Linked DNA regions of Breoghania sp. L-A4. The protein of the gene in region 1 interacts with the protein of each later gene in a pairwise test. Links are inferred from orthologs where the notes say so. Each region holds a gene or a part of one and is shown on either strand. Other genes may lie near its edges. The genes, in order: grxD and D1F64_RS22735.

Evidence for each region.
Region 2: the proteins of grxD (region 1) and D1F64_RS22735 interact in binary tests that used the Escherichia coli proteins (3 or more experiments, as listed by UniProt). The link is inferred for Breoghania sp. L-A4 from one-to-one orthologs.

The regions. Positions count from the first base shown.
Region 1 is NZ_CP031841.1:3,390,618-3,397,262, forward strand. Bases 1-2,862 are described here. They hold grxD (Grx4 family monothiol glutaredoxin), read left to right. Parts: upstream 1-1,194; coding sequence 1,195-1,530; downstream 1,531-2,862. Other genes in these bases: purL (phosphoribosylformylglycinamidine synthase subunit PurL), read left to right, coding at 1-841; D1F64_RS15535 (BolA family transcriptional regulator), read left to right, coding at 887-1,120; D1F64_RS15545 (hypothetical protein), read left to right, coding at 1,931-2,212; D1F64_RS15550 (MBL fold metallo-hydrolase), read right to left, coding at 2,259-2,862. In the rest of the region: more of D1F64_RS15550, read right to left, coding at 2,863-3,209; D1F64_RS15555 (diguanylate cyclase), read right to left, coding at 3,387-4,844; rpsD (30S ribosomal protein S4), read right to left, coding at 5,088-5,705; D1F64_RS15565 (DEAD/DEAH box helicase), read right to left, coding at 5,953-6,645. UniProt on the Escherichia coli protein: Monothiol glutaredoxin involved in the biogenesis of iron-sulfur clusters.
Region 2 is NZ_CP031841.1:4,969,348-4,975,948, forward strand. What follows is about bases 3,784-6,601. They hold D1F64_RS22735 (BolA family protein), read left to right. Parts: upstream 3,784-4,965; coding sequence 4,966-5,238; downstream 5,239-6,601. Other genes in these bases: cobS (cobaltochelatase subunit CobS), read right to left, coding at 3,784-3,991; D1F64_RS22730 (J domain-containing protein), read right to left, coding at 4,177-4,812; D1F64_RS22740 (HlyC/CorC family transporter), read right to left, coding at 5,261-6,589; aroB (3-dehydroquinate synthase), read right to left, coding at 6,586-6,601. Also shown: D1F64_RS22710 (esterase-like activity of phytase family protein), read right to left, coding at 1-526; cobaltochelatase subunit CobT, read right to left, coding at 610-2,511; D1F64_RS22720 (hypothetical protein), read right to left, coding at 2,518-3,003; more of cobS, read right to left, coding at 3,005-3,783. UniProt on the Escherichia coli protein: Transcriptional regulator that plays an important role in general stress response. Has many effects on cell morphology, cell growth and cell division. Acts by regulating the transcription of many genes, including dacA (PBP-5), dacC (PBP-6), ampC and mreB.

The DNA.
Region 1 (6,645 bases):
CGTGACGCCGCGCTACTGCAAGGCGGACCCCTTCGAGGGCGGCAAGCAGGCGGTGGCGGAATGCTGGCGCAACCTATGCGCCGTCGGCGCCGAGCCGCTCGCCGCGACCGACAATCTCAACTTCGGCAATCCGGAAAAGCCCGAAATCATGGGCCAGCTTGTGGGCGCCATCAAGGGCATCGGCGCAGCCTGCCAGGCACTGGCCTTCCCGATCGTCTCCGGCAATGTGTCGCTGTACAACGAGACCTTCGGCGAAGCGATCCTGCCAACCCCGGCGATCGGCGGCGTCGGACTGCTGCCGGATGTCTCGATCCGCGCCCATGCGGCCTTTGTCAATGATGGCGATACGATCCTGCTGGTCGGCGCCCATGGTTCGCATCTGGGCCAGTCCGCCTACCTGCGCGATTGCCTGGGCCGCGAGGAAGGCGCACCGCCGCCCGTCGACCTGACGGTGGAAAGGCGGCATGGCGAATTCGTCCGCCAGCTCATCCGCGCGGAGATGATCAACGCCTGCCACGACTTGTCCGATGGCGGCCTCGCTGTGGCGCTCGCGGAGATGGCCATGAGCAGCGGCAAGGGCGCGCGCGTGGAAGTCTCGCAGCCGGCGCATGCCGCTCTGTTTGGCGAGGATCAGGCGCGCTACATCATGACCTGCACCGCCGACAAGGTGACGACGATCGAGAACCAGGCGAGAAAGTCCGGCGTTCCCCTGACGAAACTCGGAATGGTTGCGGGCGGGGATTTGACAGTCGGCGCCGTCATCTCCATATCCATTGCAAATCTCCGTCAAGCCCACGACAATTGGTTCCCGGCCTATATGAACGACAGCCTGGCGGGCTGAGGGAACCGGACGACAGAAATCAGAAGAAACGGGAGACAAGCCCCTATGGCGATGGACGCGCGCGAAATCGAGACGATGATCAAGGCGGCGCTGCCGGACGCGAAGGTCGAAATACGCGACCTGGCCGGCGATGGCGATCACTACGCCGCCGTTGTCACGTCCGAGGCGTTTCGCGGCAAGAATCGCGTGCAGCAGCACCAGATGGTCTATCAGGCGCTGAAGGGCAACATGGGCGGGCAACTGCACGCGCTGGCGCTGCAGACCTCCGCCCCGGACTGACACGCGGGCATTCGGCCTGCATACGGATCGACTTCTCCGGGCCTTGACCCCGGTGACATGAAAGGACGGAACATATGAGCGGAATCCAGGACTGGATCGGCAGCGAAGTGAAATCCAACGACGTCGTTGTTTTCATGAAGGGCACGCCGGCCTTCCCGCAGTGCGGGTTCTCCGGCCAGGTTGTGCAGATCCTCGATTACCTCGGTGTCGACTACAAGGGCATCAACGTGCTCGAGGACGCGGACCTGCGCCAGGGCATCAAGGACTTCTCCAACTGGCCGACGATCCCGCAGCTCTACGTGAAGGGCGAATTCGTCGGCGGCTGCGACATCATCCGCGAAATGTTCCAGAGCCAGGAATTGCAGCCGCTGTTCGCCGAAAAAGGCATCGCCACCAGCCAGCCCGCCTGAGGCCGACCACCGCGCGCAAGCGGCACCACACATCGACAGGGCCGGGCGGAAACGCCTGGCCCTTTTCCATTCCCGGCACCGGTGCGATCATAGGGTCCACTACGACATCGGATTTCTGCGAATTGTAGTTAACAAACACTTAACCGCAGAATAGGTCCGAAGTCCCGGAGCTTATTGGCGCCGCCCCCGTTGTCTGACCAGTGCGGAACCATCAATCCAGCCGCGCCCACCCGCTTCGATGACGCAAGGGTCGCGCAATACCAGCAGAATCGCCTAGCATGAACGGCAGATGAACGGCGGTTTCAGAGTTTGTGCAGTTGTTGCGGGGCAGGATGTCGCCAGATCCTTTGTACGGCGACTTCCCGCCACGTGGGGATCCTGGGATTGGGGAGCACATACCATGAAGACAACAACGGCATGTCTTGGAGCGCTTGGCGCGCTGGCGCTGTTTTCGGTCGCCAACTCCACCGAACCCGACATGCGCCAGGTCCAGTGTCAGACGCTGATCATCTATATGCCCGTCTCCAGGCAAAGCGATGACGACATCTGCGCAGCCTTCGGCGGCCTTGCCGGAGCGGACAAGAACCCCGAACGCCCCAGCCTGACGATCCTGATCAAGAACCTGCCCGTAGGCGGCAATGAGGGCCTGCAACTGGCGGAACTGAGCAAGCCGCTCAAGTAAGGATCATCGCCCTTCTCGCCCGCCCTCAAGGCCGGCGCGCATGGATCTATCCAGCGGCGAACCGCCAGACGGCCCCCTTGGTTTCCACACGTCCCACACCCGGCCAGGGCAGATGATAGGCGACGATGCCGATCCTGTCGGTTGCGAGCCGGTCCAGGAGTGCAAGCCGCGTCTCCACCGCCTGATCGGGGAACTGGTCCATTCCGTAGTGCCAGCGCGGGTGTTCGAACGCCAGCACCTGGTGCGTCAGGGCGTCGCCGGTGATCATCACCTGCTCCGAACCGCTTTCAACCAGCACCGAACAATGGCCGATGGTGTGCCCCGGCGTCGGCACATAGTGAATGCCCGGCGCGATTTCAGCGTCCGGCGCCAGCCGCTCGGTCTTTTCCGCGATGGGCGAGAGATTGCGCTGCGCGCCGCTCACAAAGCCGTACAGAGCCTCAGGGACCTTGGAGGCGGCGTCTTCCGCCATCCAGAAATCCCACTCGTTCGCGCACATCGTATAGCTGGCGTTGGGGAACCGTTCGCTCTCGTCGAAATCGTCAATGATCCCCCAGACATGATCGGGGTGCGCGTGGGTCAGAACCACCTTGGTAATCTCTGCGGGATCAATGTCGGCCTCGTCCATCCTGTCGACCAGGGCGCCGAGCGTGGCGAGAAAGTTCAGCCCGCCACCGGTATCCACCAGAATCAAGTCGTCCCCCGTGCGGATCAACGAAACATTGACCTGCGACGTGTGTCCGTTGGTCGGCAGCCCGGCTTCGGCAAATGCCTTCTTCACCTCGTCGATCGGAACATCGGGTGCGAGATTTGCAAGCGGCAACTCCATGTGACCATCGCTCAGAACAGTGATCTCCGCGTCGCCTACCGAGAACCTATGCGCAGGAGCGTCCGACGCCTGGACCCGTGTGCTCCGGGCGACCAGCACGGACGGCGCCAACCCCAGCACAGCCGAGAGTTTCAGCAGCGATCGGCGATCGAGAACAAGTTTATCCATGGCGATTGGGCTTCCCTGACTGTCGGGTTGCGGAACGTGCGCCGCAAACATATTCAATCCGGAGAATATATGAAAACGCGTCCGCTGGAAAGGATGAAGCGGGCGTCAGGATATGGAAAACCAGCATGGGTGCAAGGAAGGGCTCGGGATCTGCAGCGGGTGAAAGCCGGCGACAGACTAGCCGCGGAGCATCAGGCTTTCGCTCCACTCGCCTTCGTCCACGTCGCCGTGCACGCAGTTGCGGCCGTTCAGTTTAGCCTGATAAAGGCACTGGTCGCCCCGCGCCAGAAGGCTCTTGGGATTCTCGCCCTTGCGGAATTCGGCAACGCCGATGGACACGGTCACCGACACGCTCTCCTTGCGGTCCGCGCAGGCAATCCGGAGAGCCGCGATTTCCAGGCGCAGCCGCTCCGCCGTGATCATCGCGCCGTTCAGGTCGGTATCAGGCAGCACAACGAGAAACTCTTCGCCGCCCAGCCGGCCGAGGCTGTCCGCCTCGCGGATCGTCGTCTTTGCCTGGGCGCAGATTCGCCGCAAGGCCTCGTCGCCGGTCTGATGGCCAAAGATGTCGTTGACACCCTTGAAGTGATCCACATCGATGATCAGCACCGAACAACAGCTTGTGTAGCGACCCAGCCGCACGTGCTCGCGCTGGACATCATCAAGGATGGCGCGGCGGGTCAGCACGCCCGTGAGCGAGTCGCGCGTCGCGAGTTCGAACAATTCCGCCTCGCGCAACTTCAGTTCGGTGATGTCGACACGGAAACCGACTGTGGCGCCGGTGTCGGTCTTCTTCTCGTAAATGCGCAACCAGCGACCATCGGAGGTCTGCTGCTCCATCATTCCGGCCGGGTTGCGATGCCGCGTCAGACGATCCTGCAGCCACTCTTCCTCACGGCCCTCCGCATCGCGGTACTGGCCGGTCGCGATGGTCTCGCGCATGATCTCCTCAAAGGTCTTGCCGATCTTGAGGGAACCCGCGCTTTCTGAATAAAGCTCAAGCATTCTGGAATTGAAAACGGCGAGGCGATCGTCCTCGTCAAACAGAATGAAACCGTCAGGCAAAGCCTCGATGGCGTCAAACAGCCGGCGCCGGGCGTCTTCGGCCTCGCGCTTCGCGGCCTTGAGCTGCAACTCGTCCACAGCGATGCGCGACAGATCGACAAGGCTCTCCATCTGGCTCTCGTCGGCGCCAAGCGCCTCATAGTCGAAGACGCCGATTGTGCCGATGACGACGCCGTCGCTGTCGACCATGGGGGCGCCGCAATAGGAACGGATGAAAGGCGCGTGACGGACGGAGGAACTGCGGCACAACTGCGTATGCGTGCGAGCATCGGCAATCATCAGCGGCGTGGTGTTGTGCAGAACGAAATCGCAGAAGGCCATGTCAGGCATGGCCTGATGTGGCTCAAGCCCCGACTCAGCTTGCAGGAGATGCTCGGTTCCGTCGAACAGAGTCAAGATGGCGATCGGAGCACTAAAAATGCTGCGCGCCAGACGGACCAGCCTGCCGAACTGATCCTCGGCATCAATATGCCGGAGATGACGGGTCGCCAGATCACTTATCGCTTCAAAGCCGCGGGCATTCATCGACTTCGCAGCGCCACGATCCGAATCTGGCTGCAAAACCACCATAGTATCGCGCCCTATACTGTCACAAATAACATCGCCTGAATCGTATTTCTACAATAAACTCACCAGGTTAATACCCCATTAAGGCGTCAGCAATTGCCCTTATCAAATAAACCATAGGCGGCAATACATGCATCAACCCAAAATTGCTGCATCCTTCCGCAGCAGAGAAAAACAAAAAAAGGCCGCCCGTAGGCGGCCTTGAATCTATTAGCGAATTCCGCCCGAAGGCGCCTCGCGAGCCTGTTAGCGCGAGTAGAACTCGACGACCAGGTTCGGTTCCATCATCACCGGATACGGCACGTCGGAGAATGCCGGCACCGAAGTAAAGGTGGCGGTCATCTTGGAATGATCGGCCGTGATATAGTCCGGCACGTCGCGTTCGGCCAGTTGCACGGACTCGAGCACCAGCACCAGCTGCTTGGATTTCTCGCGAACCTCAATCACGTCGCCGGCCTTGACGCGGTAGCTCGGGATGTTGACCCGGCGGCCGTTGACGTTGACATGGCCGTGGTTGATGAACTGACGCGCGGCGAAGACGGTGGGCACGAACTTCGCGCGGTAGACAATGGCGTCGAGACGGCGTTCCAGCAGGCCGATCAGGTTCTCGGAGGCGTCGCCCTTCATGCGGGTCGCTTCCTCGTAGATCTTGCGGAACTGCTTCTCGAGAATGTTGCCGTAGTAGCCCTTGAGCTTCTGCTTGGCGCGCAGCTGCACGCCGAAGTCGGAGAGCTTGCCCTTGCGGCGCTGGCCGTGCTGGCCGGGACCGTATTCGCGGCGGTTGGCGGGGCTCTTCGGACGGCCCCAGATGTTTTCGCCCATACGGCGATCGAGTTTATGCTTCGAAGACTGGCGCTTGGACATTCGCGTGGTCCTTGGGTTTGCTATCGTTATTGAAGGACACGCGCCCCTCCTCTGCGATCCGGCCACCGGCTTGCGCCGGTCTTCAGACCGCTGACAGGAACAGCGGCGAAGCGTTCGCCACGTCCCACGGGTGCGTGAAAAATCAAACGGGCCGCAAGCGACCCGTCTGAACGTTGCTGATCTATTCCAACGCGGCCGGAATGTCAAACCATTGGAGTGACACTCCCGCCCGCGCCGGGATCAATTCTCAGTCCGCCGCGCCGTGACGCGAGGAGCCGCCGGAGGGGCGGCCGGAAGACCGGCCAGCACCGCCGCGGAACGGCTTGCTGCGGCCGCCGCCCGGGCGTTCAGCTCGGCCGCCTTCACCGCGTCCACCGTCACCACGCCCGCCTTCGCCGCGTCCGCCGTCTGCGAAGCGGCCCGCGCCCGGCGCGCCGTTGCGTCCCTGGCCACCGCCGCCGTTGCGACCCTGACCGCCACCGCCGTTGCGGCCCTGGCGATTACCACCGCCGCCATTGCGCTTGGGCGCCGTGAGGTTGCGGCTGGAAAACGTTGCGCGCGGATCGGTATCCGGATCGGCGCCCGGCATCAGATCGAGCGAGCGGCTGGTCAGCCGTTCGATGTCGCGCAGATAGATGTATTCTTCCGGAACACAGATGGAGACGGCAATGCCCTCGGCGCCGGCGCGCGCCGTGCGGCCGATACGGTGGACATAAGTCTCCGGCACGTTCGGCAGATCATAGTTGACCACATGCGAGATGCCGTCGACATCGATGCCGCGCGCGGCGATATCGGTTGCCACGAGAACGCGCATGTTGCCGGTCTTGAAGCTGCCCAGCGCCCGCTGACGCTGGCCCTGGCTCTTGTTGCCATGGATGGCGGCGGCCTCGATGCCGTTGCGGCCGAGATCGCGCACCACCTTGTCCGCGCCATGCTTGGT
Region 2 (6,601 bases), 1.6 Mb from region 1 along the record:
GCCCTTCCAGCCCCTTGTTGCCATCCAGCGTCTTGATCGCCGCCGGCGCCTTGACGCGCCGCGCAAGTCCGCCGGGTATGCTCTGCGCTCCGTCCCAAGCCAGAACGCGGTGCTGCTGTTCGAAGGCCACGAAAATCGTCCCGCCGTCCGGCGTCATTGTCAGGGCTTCCGCGTCGCCGCGATGCCGGTTGTCCAGCGAGACGCCCTTTTTATCGAGGACCGGCCCCATCGTGGCCTCGGTGACATCCAGCGGCGTACCGTCGGCGTCCTGGCTGATGCGTGCCGAAAACCAGTTGCCCCGGTCGCTGACGGCCAGGAGCCGTTCCCCCTGCCGCAGGCTGAGCAGGCCGGAAAATCCACCGAACCGCGGATCGCTTGAGGAAATTCTCAGCCCACCGAGCCACTCGAGTTGGCCGAACACCTTCTCCGCCGGATAGCGGCCGCGAAAGCCGCCCAGCGGCTCCGCGCTGATCGCAACCGGCGTCGCGCCGGCGGCCGCGGCGTTCGACGACGCAAGAAGGGGCATCGCGCAAACGGCCGCGAGACCCAGAACACCCGCGAGGCCGCCGCGCGGCCCGTGGCGCGGCCACATTGGCGCCACCGAGCACATCAGGCGCGCCGTCTGCGCGTGCCGCGCCTCGTGTCGGTCTTGGGCGTCTCATCGAACAGATCCGCGAGTTGGTCGGTCATCGCGCCGGCCAGTTCATCCGCGTCGACTATGGTCACCGCGCGCTTGTAGTAACGGGTCACGTCATGGCCGATGCCGATGGCGTTCAGTTCCACCGGAGAGCGGTTCTCGATCTCGTCGATCACGTGGCGCAGGTGACGTTCGAGATAGTTTCCGGGATTGACCGACAAGGTGCAGTCGTCGACCGGCGCGCCGTCGGAGATCACCATCAGGATGCGCCGCGCTTCCGGCCGCGCCAGCAGGCGGGTGTGCGCCCATTCGAGCGCCTCGCCGTCGATGTTTTCCTTGAGCAGCCCCTCGCGCATCATCAGCCCGAGATTGCGGCGCGCGCGCCGCCACGGCGCGTCCGCCGACTTGTAGATGATATGACGCAGGTCGTTCAACCGCCCCGGGGTCGCGGGCTTCTCCGCCTGCAGCCACGCCTCGCGCGCCTGCCCGCCCTTCCACGCACGCGTCGTGAAACCGAGAATCTCCACCTTGACGCCGCAACGTTCCAGCGTACGCGCCAGGATATCGGCGCACGCCGCGGCCACGGTGATCGGTCGGCCGCGCATGGAGCCCGAATTGTCCAGCAGCAGCGTAACGATTGTGTCGCGGAAATCCGTCTCGTGTTCGTGCTTGAAGGCCAGCGGCTGCATCGGGTCCATGATGATGCGCGCCAGCCGCGCGGAATCGAGGATCCCTTCTTCCTGGTCGAAATCCCAAGCCCGGCTCTGCTGCGCCATCAGCCGCCGCTGCAGCCGGTTGGCGAGCCGCGCCACGGCGCCCTGCAGGTTGACCAGCTGCTTGTCGAGAAAGCCGCGCAACCGGTCGAGTTCGGCCGCGTCGCACAGGTCTTCGGCGGAGACCACCTCGTCGAACGCGGTGGAGAAGACCTTGTAGTCGGACACCGGAGGCTGGTTGGAGAAGGGGAAATCCTGCCGGTCGGCGTCGCCTGAATCCTCGGCGTCCGCGTCCGCGTCGGTGTCCTGGAACTCCTCGGAGTAGCTTTCACCGGACTCCTGTTCGCCCGCGTCCTGCTCGTCGCCGGACATCTCGCCGTCCTGCGAATCCGTGCCCTCGTCGCCTTCGGTGTCCTCGTTGTCGCCCGACGTCGCATCCGAGCGCTCGTCCTGACCCTCTTCCTGGTCCTGGTCGTCCTGATCTTCGGGATTTTCCGATCCCAGTTCGTCGGCCATGTCGAGATCGGCGAGCAGATCGCGCACCGTCTGCGCGAAACCCTTCTGGTTGTCGACGCAGGTGGAGAGCGAATCCAGCGTGCGACCGCCCTTCTCCTCCACCCATTGCCGCCAGGCATCGACCAGGGGCGCCGCGTTCCGCGGCGGTCTTTGGCCGGTCAGCCGCTCACGCACCATCAGCGCCAGGGCTTCCTCCAGCGGCGCATCGGACTGAGAGGCGATTTTTTCCGCCTCGCCCGCGTAGCGCTGTTCCAGCATGGCGGTGATATTGCCGGCCACCCCGGCCATCGCCCGCGCGCCGATGGCCTCGCAGCGCGCCTGCTCCACGGCCTCGAAGATCGTGCGCGCGTTCTGGCCTTCCGGCGCCAGTTGCCGGTGCACCTTGGGATCGTGGCAGGCCATTCGCAGCGCCAGCGCGTCGCCGTGGCCGCGGGTGACCGCGATATCGCGGGCGCTCGGCTTGCGCGGCAGCTCCGGCAACCGCGCCCGCTCGCCGCTGACGCCGGGCTGGTCCGAGGAAAACACCACCTCCAGCTCCGGGTCGCGCGCGATCGCCCGCATGGTGACGGACACCGCGCGCTTGAACGTGTCGTTGGGCAAATCGCCTCGCCCGCCCGGATTGCTGTTGCTGCCCGGCCCTGCCATTGCCGCCTACCTCTTTACAATTGCGGGGTCCAGGACATCGATCTCGACATCCTCGACCCGCGCACCCGACAGGAGAATCTGCGCCTCATCGACCGCCTGCAACGACAGCGAACTGATGCCCTGGTTCATGCCGCCGTATTTGACGAGAAAGAACCCGTCGAACACGTGAAATCCATGCTGAAGACTGTGTCCCTGCGTGGCCACGATCTCCGTTTCCATGTCGGGCCCCGGCTTGTAGGTGACGAACATCTCGCCATCCACATAGGCCTGCACCTGGCCGTCCCGGGAGCCGCTCCCGTCCTCGAAGGAGACCTTCAGGCCGACGATCGAATCCACCGAGTCGGAAAGAAACCCCTCCAGCGCCGCGAAGTTGTCATCCGTCACCGTGCCGTTGACCCGGTGGATCACCGCCGCCGCCGCGGCTGTCCCCGTCTGCAAGGCGACCGGCGACAGCAGCAGCAACGCCAGGAAGGCGCGTCGGAACCCGGTCATCCTAGCTCAGCGCCACATTGACCGATGATTCCGGCAGATCCTCGCCAAAGCAGCGCTGATAGAACTCGGACACCACCGGGCTTTCCATCTCGTCGCACTTGTTGAGGAAGGTCATCTTGAAGGCGAAACCGATGTCGCCGAAGATGTCGGCGTTCTCGGCCCAGGTGATGACCGTACGCGGGCTCATGACGGTCGACAGGTCGCCGTTCATGAAGGCGTTGCGGGTCATGTCGGCGACGCGCACCATCTTGGAAACGATGTCGCGGCCTTTCTCGTTCTGGAAGAATTTCGCCTTCGACAGGACGATTTCCACCTCGTTGTCATGCGGCAGATAGTTCAACGTGGTGACGATCGACCAGCGGTCCATCTGGCCCTGGTTGATCTGCTGCGTGCCGTGATAGAGACCAGAGGTATCGCCCAGGCCCACCGTATTGGCCGTGGCGAACAGGCGAAAGGCCGGATGCGGCTTGATGACGCGGTTCTGGTCGAGCAGCGTCAGGCGGCCGGAGGCCTCCAGCACGCGCTGGATCACGAACATCACGTCCGGACGGCCCGCGTCGTATTCGTCGAACACCAGCGCCGTGTTGGTCTGCAGCGCCCAGGGCAGGATTCCGTCGCGAAATTCGGTGACCTGCATGCCGTCCTTGAGAACGATGGCGTCCTTGCCGATCAGATCGATGCGCGAGATATGCGCATCGAGATTGACGCGCACGCACGGCCAGTTGAGCCGGGCGGCGACCTGCTCGATATGCGTCGATTTGCCGGTGCCGTGATACCCCGTCACCATCACGCGGCGGTTGCGCGCGAAGCCGGCGAGAATGGCAAGCGTCGTCGGTCTGTCAAACAGATAGTCGGGGTCGAGATCCGGAACATGCTCGGTAACCTGTGAATAGGCCGGCACGTCCAGGTCGCTGTCGATTCCGAACACCTGCCTGACGGAGATTGTCATGTCGGGCATGTCGGCGTGTGTCTCTACGGCTTCAGTCATCGATCCTCCGCTGGCCCCAGCTGCGGGGCATACGAACGTGGGAGAGGTTTGCGGCGCAGACTAAGGCATGCGGTTGCCGCGGCCTAGAGCGCATTGCGCGAAAATGGATACGGTTTCAGGGAGGGAAGGCACCGAGAAACCCGGATCCGGAAGTCCGGTTACCGGTCTGGACCGGCCCGTGGCGGCTAGCAGAGCCCGGCCTGTTTGAGGATGTTGTAGGCCTTGATGATTTCGCTGAGCTGGTCCTCGCTGGATCGGTCGCCCCCGTTGGCGTCCGGGTGATGCAGTTTGACCAGCTCCTTGTAGCGCGCCTTGATTTCAGGCCCCCTGGCGGTGCCGTCAAGATTGAGCACGCCCAGCGAGCGGCGCTCCAGCGCCAGCAGCTTGCGTTGCCGCGTCTGCTGCACCGGATCGGGCCGCGTCGCGCGCTCGCCGTCAAACAGGCTGAACGGATCCTGCATGCCGGAGAAGCCCGCATCGGGGCCCTTCGCCGCCTTCTTTTCGTCAACCCCCATCCGCCATGTCGGCCGGTGCCCGGTCAGCGCGTCCTTCTGGAAGGTGCGCACCTGGGTGTCGTTCATGCCGTCGAAATAGTTGTAGGACTTGTTGTATTCACGCACGTGGTCGATGCAGAAGTTCAGATACTGCCCTTCCGCGCCACGGCCCTTCGGCGCCCGGTGCGGTCCGGCGAGGTCACAGCCTTCCCATTGGCACATGGGCCCCGTGTCCACGCGCGGGGCCTGCTTGCCCCGCTTGGATCCCTTGGCACCCTTGGCGCCCTTGATGCGGATGCTGTCGAAGATTTTGGAATCGAGTTTCATTTCGTCATTCTGGCTTCAAGCTGGTATCGGAACACGGGAGGCGGTCTCCGAAACCGCGCGACAGGATGGGTGCAGCATAGGTGCAGCGCCGATGGGCGTCGAATCTGTAGCGTTGCAGATGGCGCAGCCGAAATAAGTAGCAACGGAACGGCCATGAACACAAGAGAGCGGATCGAAACAAAGCTGCGCGAGGGCCTCGCGCCCGAGGCGCTGGAGGTGATCGACGAGTCACATTTGCACGCCGGCCACGCCGGCGCGCGCGAGGGCGGCGAGTCGCATTACCGCGTGCTGGTGCGCGCCGAAGCCTTTGCCGGCAAGAGCCGGCTGGAACGCCATCGCATGATCAACGCGTTGCTGGCCGAGGACCTCGCCGGCACCGTTCACGCGCTGGCCATTCGCGCCTCCGCGCCCGGCGAAGCCGGCTGATCGGAGCCTCGGCTGTTGAACCTCAAGGCGTCTCCGCGCGCACCGGTACGTCGCTGCGCGCGGCGACACGCTCCATGCCGTTGCCGTCCAGCGGCATCACCCGCAGCCGCGTGATGCGGTTCTTTTCCTTGCGCATCACCGTGAAGCGGAAGCCGTGGAAGGTGAACACCTGCCGCTCCTCGGGGATCATCCGCGCATCGTGGATCACCAGCCCGGCGATGGTCGTCGCCTCCTCGTCGGGCAGTCGCCAGTCCATCACCCGGTTGAGATCGCGGATCGGCACCGAGCCGTCGGCGATCACCGAGCCGTCTGGCTGCGGCCGCACGCCTTCCACGACCACATCGTGCTCGTCGGAAATCTCGCCGACGATCTCCTCCAGGATATCCTCCAGCGTCACCAGACCCATCACCTCGCCGTATTCGTCGACGACCAGGGCGAAATGGCTCTTGCGCTTGAGGAAGCTGTTGAGCTGATCCTGCAGCGAGGTGTTCTCCGGCACGAACCAGGGCGCGGCGGCGATATCCTCGACGTCGAGCTTCTCGATGTCGCCGCCGCAGGCATTGTAGGCGCGCAGCAAATCCTTGGCGTGCAGCACGCCGACGATGTTGTCCGGCGCGTCGCGCCACAGCGGCAGCCGCGTGTAGGAGCTCGACAGCACCTCGTCGACCAGCGTCTTGGGCGGCGCGCCGGCGTTCAGCGCATGCATGTTGGTCCGGTGCACCATAACGTCGGAGACGTCCATGTCAGCCAGATCCAGCAGGCCGCCGAGGCGGTCGCGCTCGGCCTTCACCAGCCCGCCGGTCAGATGCTGCAGATCCACCGCGCCGCGCAGCTCCTCGTGCGCCGACAGCACCGCGGTGTTGGCGTCCACATCGACGCCGAAGACGCGCAGCAGACGGCGTACAAAGATCTCGATGCCCGCGATTACTGGTCCGAAGACCGCCACCATGACGCGGACGATCGGTGCGACCGACAGCGCGAAACGTTCCGGGTCGCCAATGGCCCAGGTTTTCGGCAGCACCTCTGAGAACACCAGCACCAACACCGTCATGATCAGCGTGGCGTAGAGGACGCCGGTGTCGCCGAACAACGTCAACAACACGCTCGTAGCCAGCGACGAGGCGAGGATATTCACCAGGTTGTTGCCCAGCAGCAACGCGCCGATCAGCCGCTCGCGCGACAGGATCAGCTTCGAAACCAGCACGGCGCGGTGATCGCCGCTTTTCTCGATCTGGTGGATGCGCGCGCGCGATGCCGCCGTCAGCGCCGTCTCCGAGCCGGAAAAGAAACCCGACATGACCAGCAAAACGACAATGCCGGCGATGGTCAGCCAAAGTCCGGGATCCGTCATGATGGATGCATC